One region of the Ewingella allii genome, then DNA from elsewhere that is predicted to be linked to it. Evidence: predicted binding sites of a transcription regulator. Region 1 holds the regulator's gene; the other holds the start of a gene.
What was found. Region 1 encodes Fur, which represses iron uptake genes when iron is present. Its sites were predicted from a motif close to ATAATAATGAGAACNACTATCAA; they were not measured.

Region 1 (7,356 bases):
TTCCTCTCGCTTCATCTATCGGCGCTGGATGGGTAAAATTTAGGAGCAACGTGAAATTCTTTCAGTTTTGCTTAGGGAGTGCGCACTTTGTATGAGCCGAATAACCATACAAAACACACAAAGGCGATAACGCTCGCCGGCAATGCTCGATAAACTTGTTAGTTAACTGCAAGCTGCGTAGAGGCATGTTCTCTGCGTGATGAGTTTGTTATTATTTGCGGCATTATTGCCTAGGGTATATTTCCGCTATCCTCACTCCGCCAATCAAATGGCCGAGGCAACGGATAGTTAGGATCAGGCTTTTCATTGAGAACAAGAGGTTAGAAATCTTATGGCCGTAGTAGGAATCTTCTTTGGATCCGATACAGGTAACACCGAAAACATCGCAAAAATGATCCAAAAGCAGTTGGGTAAAGATGTTGCCGAGGTACATGACATTGCGAAAAGCAGCAAAGAGGATTTGGAAAAATTCGATATTTTGCTGATCGGCATTCCAACCTGGTATTACGGCGAAGCACAGTGTGACTGGGACGACTTTTTCCCATCGCTGGAAGAGATAGATTTCGAAGGTAAGCTGGTTGCCCTGTTTGGCTGTGGCGATCAGGAAGATTATGCCGAATACTTCTGTGATGCGATGGGCACCGTGCGTGACATCATCGAGCCACGCGGCGCGGTTATCGTAGGACACTGGCCAACAGCCGGTTATCACTACGAAGCCTCTAAAGGTATGGCGGATGACACTCACTTCATCGGCCTGGCGATTGACGAAGACCGTCAACCAGAACTGACCAATGAGCGCGTGGATGCATGGGTGAAACAGATCACCGAAGAATTAAGTTTAGCTGAAATCATTGGCTGATCATGAGCTGATAGCAAGAAAGGCCCTGAGTCGTTGATTACACGTCGAAAGGGCCAATCTATTACTGAAATTAACAATTTAACCGCTACAAAATTGTAACTTTCAGCGGTATCAAGGTACACTTAGATCTTGGTTTATTCTATTGATCAAGCCGTTGCGATCTGATCGCGACAGTCGTGAAAAGTGTGATCTTCGTTAACAGATCCCCCTATTCACCATGAACTGATACCACAGGCTTCATGCCTCAACGTGACAAGCATAGTAACAGGACTGAATCCGCATGACTGACAATAATACCGCACTGAAGAAAGCTGGCTTAAAAGTCACGCTTCCGCGACTTAAGATCCTGGAAGTGCTGCAAGCGCCGGAAGGTCATCACGTCAGCGCGGAAGATTTGTACAAACAATTAATTGATATGGGTGAAGAGATTGGTCTGGCGACGGTTTACCGCGTTCTGAACCAATTTGATGACGCAGGTATCGTTACCCGTCATAACTTCGAAGGCGGCAAATCTGTTTTCGAACTGACCCAACAGCATCACCACGACCACCTGATTTGCCTTGATTGCGGCCGCGTTATTGAATTCCGCGATGAGTCAATCGAAGCACGTCAGCGTGAGATTGCGAAGAAACATGGCATTAAACTGACTAACCACAGCCTCTATCTGTACGGCCACTGCGAACTGGGTGACTGCCGTGAAGATGACAGCCTGCATAACGATAAACCAGCACTGTAATTGCAGTTCTGTAGTCATGCGTTATGTTCTGCCTGAGATGGAGCAGAACTAAAATTAGCCGCTGAAAAGCGGTTTTTTTTATGCCTAATTTCCTCCCCGCTCGATTCAGACATTAAAAAACCCCGATCTCTGCATCCGAAATCGGGGTTCTTCATTGTGGCTGGCGGCAAGGCTGACTGCCCTGCCGCTTGCGCCCGTCAACTCACCTTACTTCATGGCGCTCGGCGAGTTGTTGGCTTTGATCTCCTGCCAGATTTTACCGCAATCCTCGGCATAGCTTTGACCATCGCCGGTTTTACGCGCCGTCAGGCATTTCTGGTAGTCGATAACCCGCACGGTTTCTTTCTTCGCAAACGCCTCATGGGCTTTCTCTTTCTGCAGCGATTCCAGAATGGTCTGGCAGGTCGCTAGCTTATCGGCTTCGCCATTCGAGGTATTGATACAGTTGGTGTAAGAGTGACGAAGCTGGTCGGCCTTACTGGCACTCGGGTCAGAACAAGCGCCTAGCAAAGCGACAGAAGCCACCACCAACAACATATTTTTAATCGATTTCATTTTCATTATTTTTTACCCAGAGTCCGATATTAGAAAATGGTGAATGGCGCAATAACAATGAACTTCACGTCTTTCTCATCCTGGAAGATGTTGCCGTAGCCACCGCCCCAGCTTGGGATGTCGGAATGGTTGTCATACTGGGTATAGTGAAGCTTGAACAAGGTGCCTTTGGCACGGCCGCCCTGCACGGTGTACAGCGCATCGAGGCTCCACGCACTCTCTTTCAAGCGCTGGCTCTGGTCGTAAATCGGGTTGGAGCTTGGTTTTGCATCCCACGCATAAACGTAAGAACCGCCCACCGCGAAGCCCGGAAGATCCCATTTCGCCAAGTCATACAGCACGCCCGCGTACAATGCTTTTTCGCCGTTGGCGTTGAAGTCGGAACGGTTGTCCCACCACACGTCAAGACGGCCGTTAGAAGAAGAATAGGTAGGGGTCATGCGTTGCAGGAAATAACCTTGGTTACCATCGGCCTTAACCATGGTGCCTTCCAGACGCCAGTTAAATTGCCCGGTGGTGTAGCCGAAGGTCAGCGCCTGCAACCAAGCCATGCCGTCGTACAGACTGTTTGGATCGCTGCTGTCACCAATTTTGTCTTTCGAGCCGTAGAACTGATAGCTGGTGGTCAGTGGGTTACCCGCCAGCTCAAGTTTATAAGAGGCCTTTCCAAAGTATTGGTCAACGTAGTTCTCGGCTTGGCCAAAAGCCGCTTCCAGCACGAAGTCATTTTTGAAGTCGTATTTCGCGCCCAGTGAGTGGATGTAGGAGACGCCGGTGGTCCGGTCAGCGCGGCGGAAATCATCCATCTCAAGGTGCCATGGGGATTTGTACTCATCGGCCCACATATAGGAGAAACTCAGCTCGCCCGGGTCACCAAAGTCGTGTTTGTAGCCCGCTTCGGCACCGCGATAAGTGCCCGGCATAAAGCTCCAGTGCGGCGCAATCAGCGTCTGGCCGGTGGGTTGGATATAGCCTGCATGACCCCAGAAGCCGCCATATTTAAATTTACCCGCTGCTTTATACAGGCTGACCCCGCCTTTATCGCCAGAGTAATCTTCGTCATAAGCATGGTTGCTGGAAGAAAACGCGATTTCGTTTGGGTGGCCGCTGTCACTGGCTTCGGCAAGCTCGACCGCGGTGAAGGCCGCGAGATCAATACCGAACATATCCCAAGCGTAACCTGATGAGAAATCGAGGTTTAAGTTAGCGGTAGAGTGAGAGAGGTTGGTGGAGTATTTATTATAGTCTGGGTTATTCACCGTCACTTTGCTGCCGTCAGGACGGGTTTCTTCTTTGGTTTTATTCAGATCTTTTCTGTCACGTTCACGCTGCCAGTAATAAATTCCGCCGGTCAGCGTTGAATCGTCAATAAAGCCTGCCGCTTGGGCTTCCGGCATACTCATCAAGCCGCCGCCTAACAAGGTTCCAGCGAGCGCCAGAGAAATCGGTTTCATTCTTGCTCTTGGGTTAAGGCCAGCCGCGACCCTGCCCCTGTTAAATTGACTCAACATGGGAAATCCTCTTTTTGACTTGAAAGTTAACGCAAACCCAAACGGGTAATAGGCCAGTCGCTAATAGCGAAACCAGCACTGTAAACAAGGTTTAGACTATTTTTCGCGGCGCGAATTATCAATCAGTAATTAAATACAAATATCAGAAACATGACAAAGTGCACATAAATATGTATTTATGTTACAAAAGGATGAAAAGATTGAATTTAATTGAATTATTAAAAATAAACCATATAAATCAATAAATTAAATAACAACAAAACTCTGACAGTGTAATATTTCAGTGATAATTCATAAAAATGCATCAGCGATCACATATTTATCCGCAAGCATTAATTCGTGTTAAGAAATAAAATTTTGATAGTTTTTATGCTTAGCGATTTGGATAAATAAAATAAAGAAGGGAATGAATGTGACTGAGGGGAAATTTTGGACATAAAAAAACGCAGCCAAGGCTGCGTTTTTAACAGGGTTAATCACTCGCGCGATTAAACAGCCGGTTTGCTTTCCCACGTATCACGCAGGCCAACTGTACGGTTGAACACTAAATGTTCTGCACTGGAGTAGCGGCTGTCGGCACAAAAGTAACCTTCACGTTCAAACTGCAGGCTCACTTCTGGCTGCGCGGCACCGAGGCTTGGCTCGACAAAACCTTGCGCAATCACCAGTGACTCAGGGTTAATGGTGGTCAGGAAGTCTTCAGCCTGCGCCGGGTTTGGCACGTTGAACAGGCGGTCATACAGGCGGAACTCGGCCGGTTTACCTTCTGTTGCAGAAACCCAGTGAATGACGCCTTTCACTTTGCGGCCATCGGCAGGATCTTTGCTCAGTGTATCAACATCATAGCTACAGAAGATGGTGGTGATATTACCTTCTGTATCTTTCTCAATACGCTCAGCTTTGATCACGTAAGCATTGCGCAAGCGCACTTCTTTGCCCAACACCAGACGCTTGTACTGCTTGTTCGCTTCTTCGCGGAAATCAGCCTGATCGATGTAGATCTCGCGAGTAAACGGCACTTCGCGGCTGCCCATTTCTGGCTTGTTCGGATGGTTTGGCATAGTCACCAACTGCACATCTTCACCGGTGAAGTTTTCAATCACCACTTTAACCGGATTGATCACCGCCATCGCGCGCGGCGCGTTTTCATTCAGGTCATCACGGATACAGGATTCCAGCGCCATCATTTCAACGTTGTTATCTTGCTTGGTGACGCCGATGCGACGGCAGAATTCACGGATAGAAGCCGCAGTGTAGCCACGGCGACGCAGGCCTGACACCGTTGGCATGCGAGGGTCATCCCAGCCTTCTACAATCTTCTCAGACACCAGCAGCTGCAGCTTGCGCTTAGACATGATGGCGTATTCGAGATTCAGGCGAGAGAACTCATATTGACGCGGGTGACAAGGAATGGTGATGTTATCCAGCACCCAGTCGTACAGACGGCGGTTGTCCTGGAACTCCAGCGTACACAGCGAATGCGTGATCCCTTCCAGCGCATCGGAGATGCAGTGGGTGAAATCGTACATCGGGTAGATGCACCATTTGTCAGCAGTCTGGTGATGATGCGCGAACTTGATACGATAAATCACCGGGTCACGCATCACGATAAATGGCGAAGCCATATCGATTTTGGCACGCAGACACGCCTTACCTTCAGCGAACTCACCGTTGCGCATTTTCGCGAACAGCGCGAGGTTCTCTTCCGGCGTACGATCGCGGTATGGGCTGTTTTTACCTGGCGCAGTCAGGGTTCCACGGTATTCGCGGATCTGCTCTGGAGAAAGTTCGTCAACGTAGGCCAAGCCTTTATTGATAAGCTCTACAGCGTAGTTGTGCAGTTGGTCGAAGTAGTTAGAAGAGTATTGAATCTCCCCGCTCCACTCGAAGCCCAGCCACTTAACGTCGTGCTTAATGGACTCAACGAACTCGATATCTTCTTTCGCTGGGTTGGTATCGTCAAAGCGCAGGTTGCATTGGCCCTGGTAATCTTGAGCAATACCGAAGTTCAGGCAAATTGATTTGGCATGACCGATATGCAAATAGCCATTAGGCTCAGGCGGGAAACGGGTGTGAACCGTGTTGTGTTTCCCGGACGCCAGATCTTCATCAATAATCTGACGGATAAAATTTGTTGGGCGGGCTTCAGCCTCACTCATTGTGCAATTCCTCTACGCGACATTGGCTCGAATGACTAACCGCATATGTTCCAACAAGCCACGTCGGGAAACAACCGTTAGTTACATAAAATAGAGGTTATCTGGGTTTGAAACAAAAAAACGGGAAGAGATTGCTCTCTTCCCGTCTTATTTACTGCATCACTGCGAGTTCAGTGGGGGATTACTTGGACTGAATCTCGAACAGTTTAGTTTGACCCGCAACGACTGAGCCGCTGGCTACTGCAACAACGCCTGAGTAATCGTCGATGTTGCTGACAACAACCGGGCTAATCATTGAGCGTGCGTTGGCGTTCAGGAATTCCAGATCCAGTTCAAGCACAGGCTGACCAGCAGTGACTGTCGCGCCCTCTTCAACCAGACGAGTAAATCCTTTGCCTTCGAGGGCCACGGTATCAATACCCATGTGCACCACGATCTCAGCGCCGGTATCCGTTTCTAAGCAGAATGCGTGGTTAGTGTTGAAGATTTTCACCACGGTACCACTCGCCGGAGAAACCACGGTTTTGTCGGTTGGGCGAATTGCCACACCGTCACCTACCGCTTTGCTGGCGAACGCTTCGTCAGGAACCTGTTCCAGCGCCACGATGTCACCCGTTACTGGAGAAACCAGCGTTTCTACGGTTTTCTTCGCAACATTAGGTACAGCCTGAGCCACGGGCGCTGCCGCAGCCGGAGCTACAGTGGCCGCTGACGCCGGGATTGGACCGCGAGCAATCTGTTTTTTCATCGCATCAGCCAGTGATTCGGCTTTAGCACCAACGATAACCTGAATACTTTGTTTGTTCAGTCGGACGATACCTGACGCGCCCAAGCGTTTACAGGCTGCATCATTCACCACACCGGCATCTTTAACAGTCAGACGCAGACGAGTGATACAAGCATCAATACCTTTGAAGTTGTCTGAACCGCCCAGTGCACCGATGTAGCTCAGCGCCAGCTGGTTCAAGCCTTCTTCAGTATTGCTATTAGCTTCTGGTTCCGTCACAGCTTCGCTTGGATCTTCGCGACCTGGGGTTTTCAGGTTGAACATACGAATGATCACGCTGAACAGCACGAAGTAGATGATGAAGAAGATAACGCCCATCACCAACAGCATCCAGACGTTCTTACTGGCCGCTGGCAGGTTGTACATCAACGCATAGTCGATGGCGCCCGCAGAGAAGGAGAAGCCAGCGTGGATACCCAGCGCAGTGGCGATGTACAGGCTGATACCGGTCAAAATCGCGTGGACTAAGTACAGCAGCGGAGCCAAGAACATGAACAGGAATTCCAGCGGCTCGGTAACACCGGTCAAGAATGCTGTTACTGCTACAGACACCAACATACCGCCAACTAATGCACGACGTTCTTTCGGCGCGGCGAAATACATGGCGAAGGCTGCACCTGGCAGGCCGAACATCATGATTGGGAAGAAGCCGGACATGAACATACCCGCAGTGGTATCGCCCGCGTAGAAGCGGTTGATGTCACCGTGGAACACGGTACCTGCTGCGTTGGTAAAGTCACCAATCTGGA
Region 2 (7,356 bases), 1.0 Mb from region 1:
CGGCTTCGTGCAGAATGCGCACGGCCTGAGCGGCGATCAGCGGCGTCTGCTCGGCAGGTTTTGCCAGCACGCTGTTACCCGCGGCGAGGGCGGCGGCAATCTGGCCGCTGAAAATCGCCAGCGGGAAGTTCCACGGGCTGATACACACCACGGTGCCCAGCGGGCGGTGGGTATTGTTATCAAACTGCTCGCGAATTTGACCCGCGTAGTAGTGCAGGAAGTCGACCGCCTCGCGCACTTCGGCAATGGCGTTATTAAAGGTCTTTCCGGCTTCGCGTACCAGCACGCCAAGCAGGCTTTGCAGCTCGCCTTCCATCAATTCTGCGGCACGTTGCAAGATTGCAGCGCGCTCTTCGGGAGGTGTCGCAAACCAGATAGGGCCAGCGGCGGCAGCGGCGTCCAGTGCGCGGCTGACTTCACCCTCGGTGGCTTCGCGAACTTGGCCCACGACGTCAGTCGGTTCAGCAGGGTTAATCACATCCACAAATTGGCCTTCATCTAACTCGGCATCAATCATTGGCTGCGCGGTGATGGGCTGGGCCGCGCCGCTGAGCAAGGCGCTGGACAGGGAGGCCAGACGATGCTCGTTGGACATATCCAAACCGGACGAGTTGACGCGTTTTTCACCATATAAGTGACGCGGTAACGCAATGCGCGGATGGGGCAGGCCAACCTGACCTTCACTGGCAGCCAGAGTCTCTACTGCTTTAACCGGGTCGGCGACCAGCTCGTCTAATGGCAAGGTGGCGTCAGCAATGCGGTTAACGAAGGAGGTGTTCGCCCCGTTTTCCAGCAGGCGGCGCACCAGATAGGCCAACAGAGTTTCGTGAGTACCCACAGGGGCGTAAATACGGCACGGACGGTTGAGTTTTCCATCGGAAATTTTGCCCACCACTTGCTCGTACAGTGGCTCACCCATGCCGTGCAGGCACTGGAATTCATACTGGCCGGGATAGTAGTTGTTGCCCGCCAGTTGGTAAATCGCCGCCAGCGTATGGGCGTTGTGGGTAGCGAACTGCGGGTAAATCAGGTTTGGCACCGCCAGCAGTTTGCGGGCGCAGGCCAGATATGAGACGTCGGTATAGACTTTGCGGGTATAAACCGGATACCCCTCAAGGCCGTCAACCTGCGCGCGTTTGATTTCGCTGTCCCAATAGGCACCTTTAACCAGACGGATCATCAGGCGACGGCGGCTGCGCTGGGCCAGATTGGTCAGGTAATCAATCACCATCGGGCAGCGTTTTTGGTAAGCCTGAATAACGAAGCCGATACCGTTCCAACCTGCCAGCTCTGGCTCGAAGCAGAGTTTTTCCAGCAGGTCGAGGGAGATTTCCAGACGGTCAGCCTCTTCGGCGTCGATATTAATGCCGACATCGTACTGGCGGGCCAAGAGAGTCAGTGACAGCAGGCGCGGGTAGAGTTCGTCCATCACGCGCTCATACTGGGCGCGGCTGTAGCGCGGGTGCAGGGCGGAGAGCTTGATGGAAATGCCCGGGCCTTCATAAATACCGCGACCGTTGGAGGCTTTGCCAATGGCGTGAATCGCCTGCTGGTAAGAGAGCAGGTAAGCCTGCGCGTCTTTTTCGGTCAGGGCCGCTTCGCCCAGCATGTCGTAAGAGTAACGGAAGCCTTTCTCTTCGTGCTTGCGCGCGTTGGCGAGGGCTTCGGCGATGGTTTCGCCGGTGACGAACTGCTCGCCCATCAGGCGCATCGCCATATCCACGCCTTTGCGGATCAGCGGCTCGCCGCTTTTACCGATAATACGGTTCAGCGAGCGGGAGAGATTGGCTTCATTGTGAGTTGCCACCAGTTTACCGGTGAATAACAGACCCCAGGTCGCGGCGTTGACGAACAGCGACGGGCTGCGGCCAAGGTGCGAATGCCAGTTACCGGTGCTGATTTTGTCGCGGATCAGCGCGTCACGGGTCGGTTTATCAGGAATACGCAGCAAAGCTTCGGCCAGACACATCAGCGCCACGCCTTCCTGCGAGGAGAGCGAGAACTCCTGCAACAGGCTCTGTACCATACCGGCACGGCCATTGGCGCTTTTCTGGTTACGCAATTTGCTGGCGAGATCATAGGCCAGTTTGTGCGCGGCCTGGGCCATATCCGCTGGCAGGCGAGCCTGCTCGAGCAGCATGGAGACGGCTTCTGGCTCTGGGCGGCGGTAGGCAGCGGTGATAGCCGAACGGCTAACCGACTGCGGCAAAATCTGCTCGGCAAAATCGAGGAATGGCTGATGGGTTTCCAACAGGCTCAGGGCCGGTTGTTCTTCATGATCGCTCATGCCCGCCGCGTTTAAGGCAGGGATTTCCGGCAGAGCATCGCCATTTTCCAGGCGTTCCAGATAGGAATAAATAGCCTGCTTAATCAACCAGTGCGGCGTGCGATCGATACCCTGCGCGGCCACTTTCAAACGGTCACGCGTCGCTTCGTCCAGCTTCACGCCCATTGTCGTCATTCCCATCTTTCACTCCATAAGTCAGCCTGATAGGGCAATCGTTGATGTTTTCTGAGCAGCAATATCTTCTATGTTGCAACTTTGTGCAACCCTGTTAATTGCATGATGTGCAGCAATGCTAAATCTGGCTCAATTATTAACATTTTTAGCTGTGACGGGGATCGCTAAAGGCTTTGGTTAATGGGAGTTGTGGGCGGTACAACTGCGCGCAATGTAAGGTGCAACCCGCAATCATAATTAATGTGATAGGGGATCTGTTTCATGTGACTGGCATGTTAAAAATCTTGTAATTGCGGTTTATGTCGATAACTATCCTGCCGGATTGGATTTATACGCTGATATTTTTCACTAATAAAACGGCCCACAGAGGCATATCAGCAGACAGGGGTTTTTACAGATTGAAAATTACAAGTGGAGAACTTGCATGACAATGAATACACCTATGGCGGTGACGTTTTGCGTTTATATCTTCGGAATGATTCTGATTGGGCTGATCGCCTATCTGCGCACTAAGAATTTCGATGACTATATTCTCGGCGGCCGCAGTCTGGGCAGCGTGGTGACAGCGTTATCAGCCGGCGCCTCGGACATGAGTGGCTGGCTGCTGATGGGCCTGCCGGGCGCGATTTTTATCTCAGGAATTTCAGAAAGTTGGATTGCCATCGGCTTGACGATCGGGGCCTATCTCAACTGGAAGCTGGTGGCGGGTCGCCTGCGGGTGCACACTGAAGCCAACAACAACGCGCTTACCTTGCCGGACTACTTCACCCACCGTTTTGAAGATTCCAGCAAGTTACTACGCATTATCTCGGCCATCGTGATTTTAGTATTTTTCACTATTTATTGCGCTTCTGGCATCGTGGCCGGTGCGCGCCTGTTTGAAAGCACCTTCGGCATGACTTACGCCAACGCGCTGTGGGCCGGGGCTGCTGCGACTATCATCTACACCTTTATCGGCGGGTTCCTGGCGGTTAGCTGGACCGACACCGTGCAGGCCAGCCTGATGATATTCGCGCTGATCCTCACGCCGATTATCGTCATTCTGGCGGTTGGCGGGATTGATACTTCGATGATGGTGATCAACGCCAAAAACCCTGAATACACGGATATGTTCAAAGGGATGAATCTGGTGGCGATTCTGTCGCTGCTGGGCTGGGGGCTGGGCTACTTTGGGCAGCCGCACATTCTGGCGCGTTTCATGGCCGCTGACTCGCATCGCACTATTCGCAGCGCCCGTCGCATCAGCATGACGTGGATGATCCTATGCCTCGCGGGTACTATCGCGGTCGGTTTCTTCGGCATTGCTTACTTCCACAACAATCCGGCGCAGGCTGGAAACGTAACCGAAAACGGCGAGCGGGTGTTTATCGAACTGGCCAAAATCCTCTTCAACCCGTGGGTGGCAGGTGTGTTGTTGTCGGCGATTCTGGCGGCGGTGATGAGTACCCTGAGCTGCCAACTGCTGGTGTGCTCCAGCGCGATCACGGAGGATTTATACAAAGCCTTCCTGCGTAAAAATGCCAGCCAGTTTGAGTTGGTGTGGATTGGCCGCGTGATGGTGCTGGTGGTGGCGCTGGTGGCGATTGCGCTGGCGGCGAACCCGGATAACCGCGTGCTAGGGCTGGTAAGCTATGCGTGGGCAGGCTTCGGCGCGGCATTTGGTCCAGTTATTCTGATCTCAGTGATGTGGCGTCGCATGACCCGCAACGGCGCGCTGGCCGGTATGGTGGTAGGCGCGGGCACGGTGCTTATCTGGAAACAGTACGCCTGGCTGGACCTGTACGAAATCATTCCGGGCTTTATCTTTGCCTCACTGGCTATCTGGATTGTGAGCCTGATGGGCCGCAAACCTTCAATTGCCGTAGAAAACCGTTTCAACGCCGCAGAGGCAGAGTACAAAACCGTCTGATCACTGCCGTTTTGTATTGAACATGGGTCCTAAGTAATAGGGCGGAGAGGGGAAACCGGCTCCGCCCTTTTTTATCTCAGCCATTTTCTGGCGTTTTCTCTGAAATAATCAGCAATAAAATTTCCTGCTAAAAGCCCTCAGTTGGCGCAAAAAAGCGCGGGTAGCCACTTGTTTTTATTTTTGCAGGAATGATAATCACTATCGTTTTCATTTTTACTTATCTTTACATGCTTTACCTTGAACCTCGGCTGTTCGCCGGTGACAGGAAAGTGGGTAATCTTAGTTCTTCAGCACCGCGGTGCCGGGAGTTTTAGCTATGTTCGTTCCCTTTCTCATCATGTTTCGCGAAGGGCTTGAAGCCGCGCTAATCGTCAGTCTGATTGCCAGTTACCTCAAGCGCACCCAGCGCGGGCAGTGGCTGGGCGTCGTATGGATTGGCGTTTTCATCGCCGCCGCGCTCTGTCTGGCATTGGGCATTTTTATCAACGAAACCACCGGCGAATTCCCGCAGAAGCAGCAAGAGCTGTTTGAAGGCATCGTGGCGGTGATCGCGGTGTGCATTCTGACTTACATGGTGTTCTGGATGCGTAAAGTGTCGCGCTCAATCAAAGTGCATCTGGAAGGGGCTATCGATAACGCGCTGAACTCGGGGCGCGGGCAGGGCTGGGCGCTGGTGGCGATGGTGTTCTTCGCCGTGGCGCGTGAAGGGCTGGAGTCGGTATTCTTTTTGCTTGCCGCGTTCCAGCAGGATGTGGGCATTGCCGCGCCAATCGGGGCCATTCTCGGTCTGACCGCCGCCGTGGTGCTGGGCTTCTTAATTTATTACGGCGGTGTGAAGCTGCACCTCGCCAAATTTTTCAAATGGACCAGCCTGTTTATTCTGTTCGTGGCTGCCGGTCTGGCCGCCGGGGCAATCCGCGCCTTCCACGAAGCCGGTTTGTGGAACAGCATGCAGGACATCGCCTTTGATTTGAGCAACGTGCTGTCGACGCATTCGCTGTTCGGCACCTTGCTGGAAGGCATGTTTGGTTATCAGGAAGCACCGACCGTCAGCGAAGTCTCGGTCTACTTCCTCTACCTGATCCCAGCACTGATTCTGTTCTTCTTGCCGCAGGGGAAACAACCTTTGGTAGCGCCTGCCGCAGGCCAGAAGACCCCGCGCTAAGCGTGACGATTTCTTTAATAACAGTGGTTTAATAATTTTAACAACCGCCTTTAACAGGGCGTCTTTAATAGGGGTGTTACCCGATGTCCAAGTCAAACACGTTGTTCCGCCGTACCGCTTTGCAGGTTGCTCTGCTCTCCTTGCCGCTTTTCGGCATGAGCGCCAATGCGCTGGCGGCGGATATTCCACAAGTCAAAATCACGGTGAACGATAAACAGTGTGACCCAATGTCACTGACCGTGCCTGCCGGTAAAACGCAGTTTGTGGTACACAACGCCAGCCAGAAAGGGCTGGAGTGGGAGATCCTCAAAGGCGTAATGGTGGTGGAAGAGCGTGAGAACATCGCGCCGGGCTTCACCCAGAAGATGACGGCCAATCTGGAGCCGGGCGAATATGACATGACCTGCGGCCTGTTGAGCAACCCGAAAGGCAAGCTGACAGTGACCAGCGAAGGGGCTAGCACCGCCACCAAACCTGATGCTATGGCACTGGTTGGGCCAATCGCGGAATATAAAGTCTATGTGACTCAGCAGGTGGGCGAACTGGTTTCCCACACCAAAGCTTTCACTGACGCGATTAAGAAAGGCGACTTGAAAAAGGCGCAATCTCTCTATGCCTCGACCCGCGTTTATTACGAGCGCATCGAGCCAATCGCCGAACTGTTCTCTGATCTCGACGGCAGTATTGACGCCCGTGAAGATGACTTTGAGAAGAAAGCCGAAGACCCGAAATTCACTGGTTTCCACCGCCTGGAGAAAATCCTGTTTGCGGATAAAACCACCAAAGGTACCGAGCCTTACGCCGATAAGCTCTACACCGACGTACAGGATCTGCAAAAACGCATTACTGACCTGACCTTCCCACCGAACAAAGTGGTTGGCGGCGCGGCCGGTCTGATTGAAGAAGTGGCCTCCAGCAAAATCAGTGGTGAAGAAGACCGTTACAGCCGCACTGATTTGTGGGACTTCCGCGCCAACCTTGATGGTTCGCAGAAAATCGTTAACCTGCTGCGCCCACTGTTGGAAAAAGCCGACAAGCCGCTGCTGGATAAGATTGACGCAAACTTCAAAACCGTCGATGCGCTGTTGGATAAATACAAAACCAAAGATGGCTACGAGAGCTATGAGAAGCTGACCGATGCCGACCGCATAGCGATGAAAGGGCCGATCACCACGCTGGCAGAAGATCTGGCTAAGCTGCGTGGCGTATTGGGCTTAGATTAATTCCCCTGCATACTTCGCGCCGCAGGTGCGTTGGCTGCCCTTAGTTACCCGAATCACTGACTTGAGTCAGCTCATCGGGTTCCTTCGGTTGCCGCCTTCCTGCAACACGAATTATTTTGGGGAAAGGTAGGGCGTTTGAAATATCACAATAAAGGAGCGCCGCGGCGCTCCTTTCGCGTAGTGGCAAGCAGTAGAGTTTGTTGAGGCAAATCAATGAGTGACAAAAACGATAAAGTCCCTGAATCTCAGGACGTCTCTTCCTCACGCCGCCGTTTGTTGAAGGGCGTGGGTTTGATGGGCGGCGTGTTAGCCCTTGGCGGGGCGGCGGCGGCCGGTGTTGATAACCCGCAGGCGTCGAAGACCACGGGTTCAAAGCCGGGCTATGCGCCGGGCACGGTTTCCCCCGATGAGCGCTGGAGTAAACAGCCTTTCCACGGCGTGCATCAGGCGGGTATTCTGACCCCGCAGCAGGCGTCGATGATGCTGGTGTCCTTCGACGTGCTGGCAACCAGCAAGGCGGACCTTGAGCGCCTGTTCCGTTTACTGACCAGCCGTTTTGCCTTCCTCACCACGGGCGGCACCGCGCCGGAGGTTGACC

Region 2: a site for Fur is predicted at 4,559-4,581, ahead of efeU (iron uptake transporter permease EfeU). Genes of this name have one in related genera too.

What each region holds. Positions count from the first base shown of each region.
Region 1 covers NZ_JAWUDN010000001.1:260,838-268,193, reverse strand. The annotation lists gene fldA (flavodoxin FldA) at 332-859, shown strand; gene fur (ferric iron uptake transcriptional regulator) at 1,140-1,595, shown strand; gene chiQ (ChiQ/YbfN family lipoprotein) at 1,803-2,141, opposite strand; gene chiP (chitoporin ChiP) at 2,180-3,604, opposite strand; gene glnS (glutamine--tRNA ligase) at 4,150-5,820, opposite strand; gene nagE (PTS N-acetyl glucosamine transporter subunit IIABC) at 6,002-7,356, opposite strand, start outside.
Region 2 covers NZ_JAWUDN010000001.1:1,262,172-1,269,527, reverse strand. The annotation lists gene putA (trifunctional transcriptional regulator/proline dehydrogenase/L-glutamate gamma-semialdehyde dehydrogenase) at 1-2,467, opposite strand, end outside; gene putP (sodium/proline symporter PutP) at 2,886-4,370, shown strand; gene efeU (iron uptake transporter permease EfeU) at 4,687-5,535, shown strand; gene efeO (iron uptake system protein EfeO) at 5,619-6,758, shown strand; gene efeB (iron uptake transporter deferrochelatase/peroxidase subunit) at 6,972-7,356, shown strand, end outside.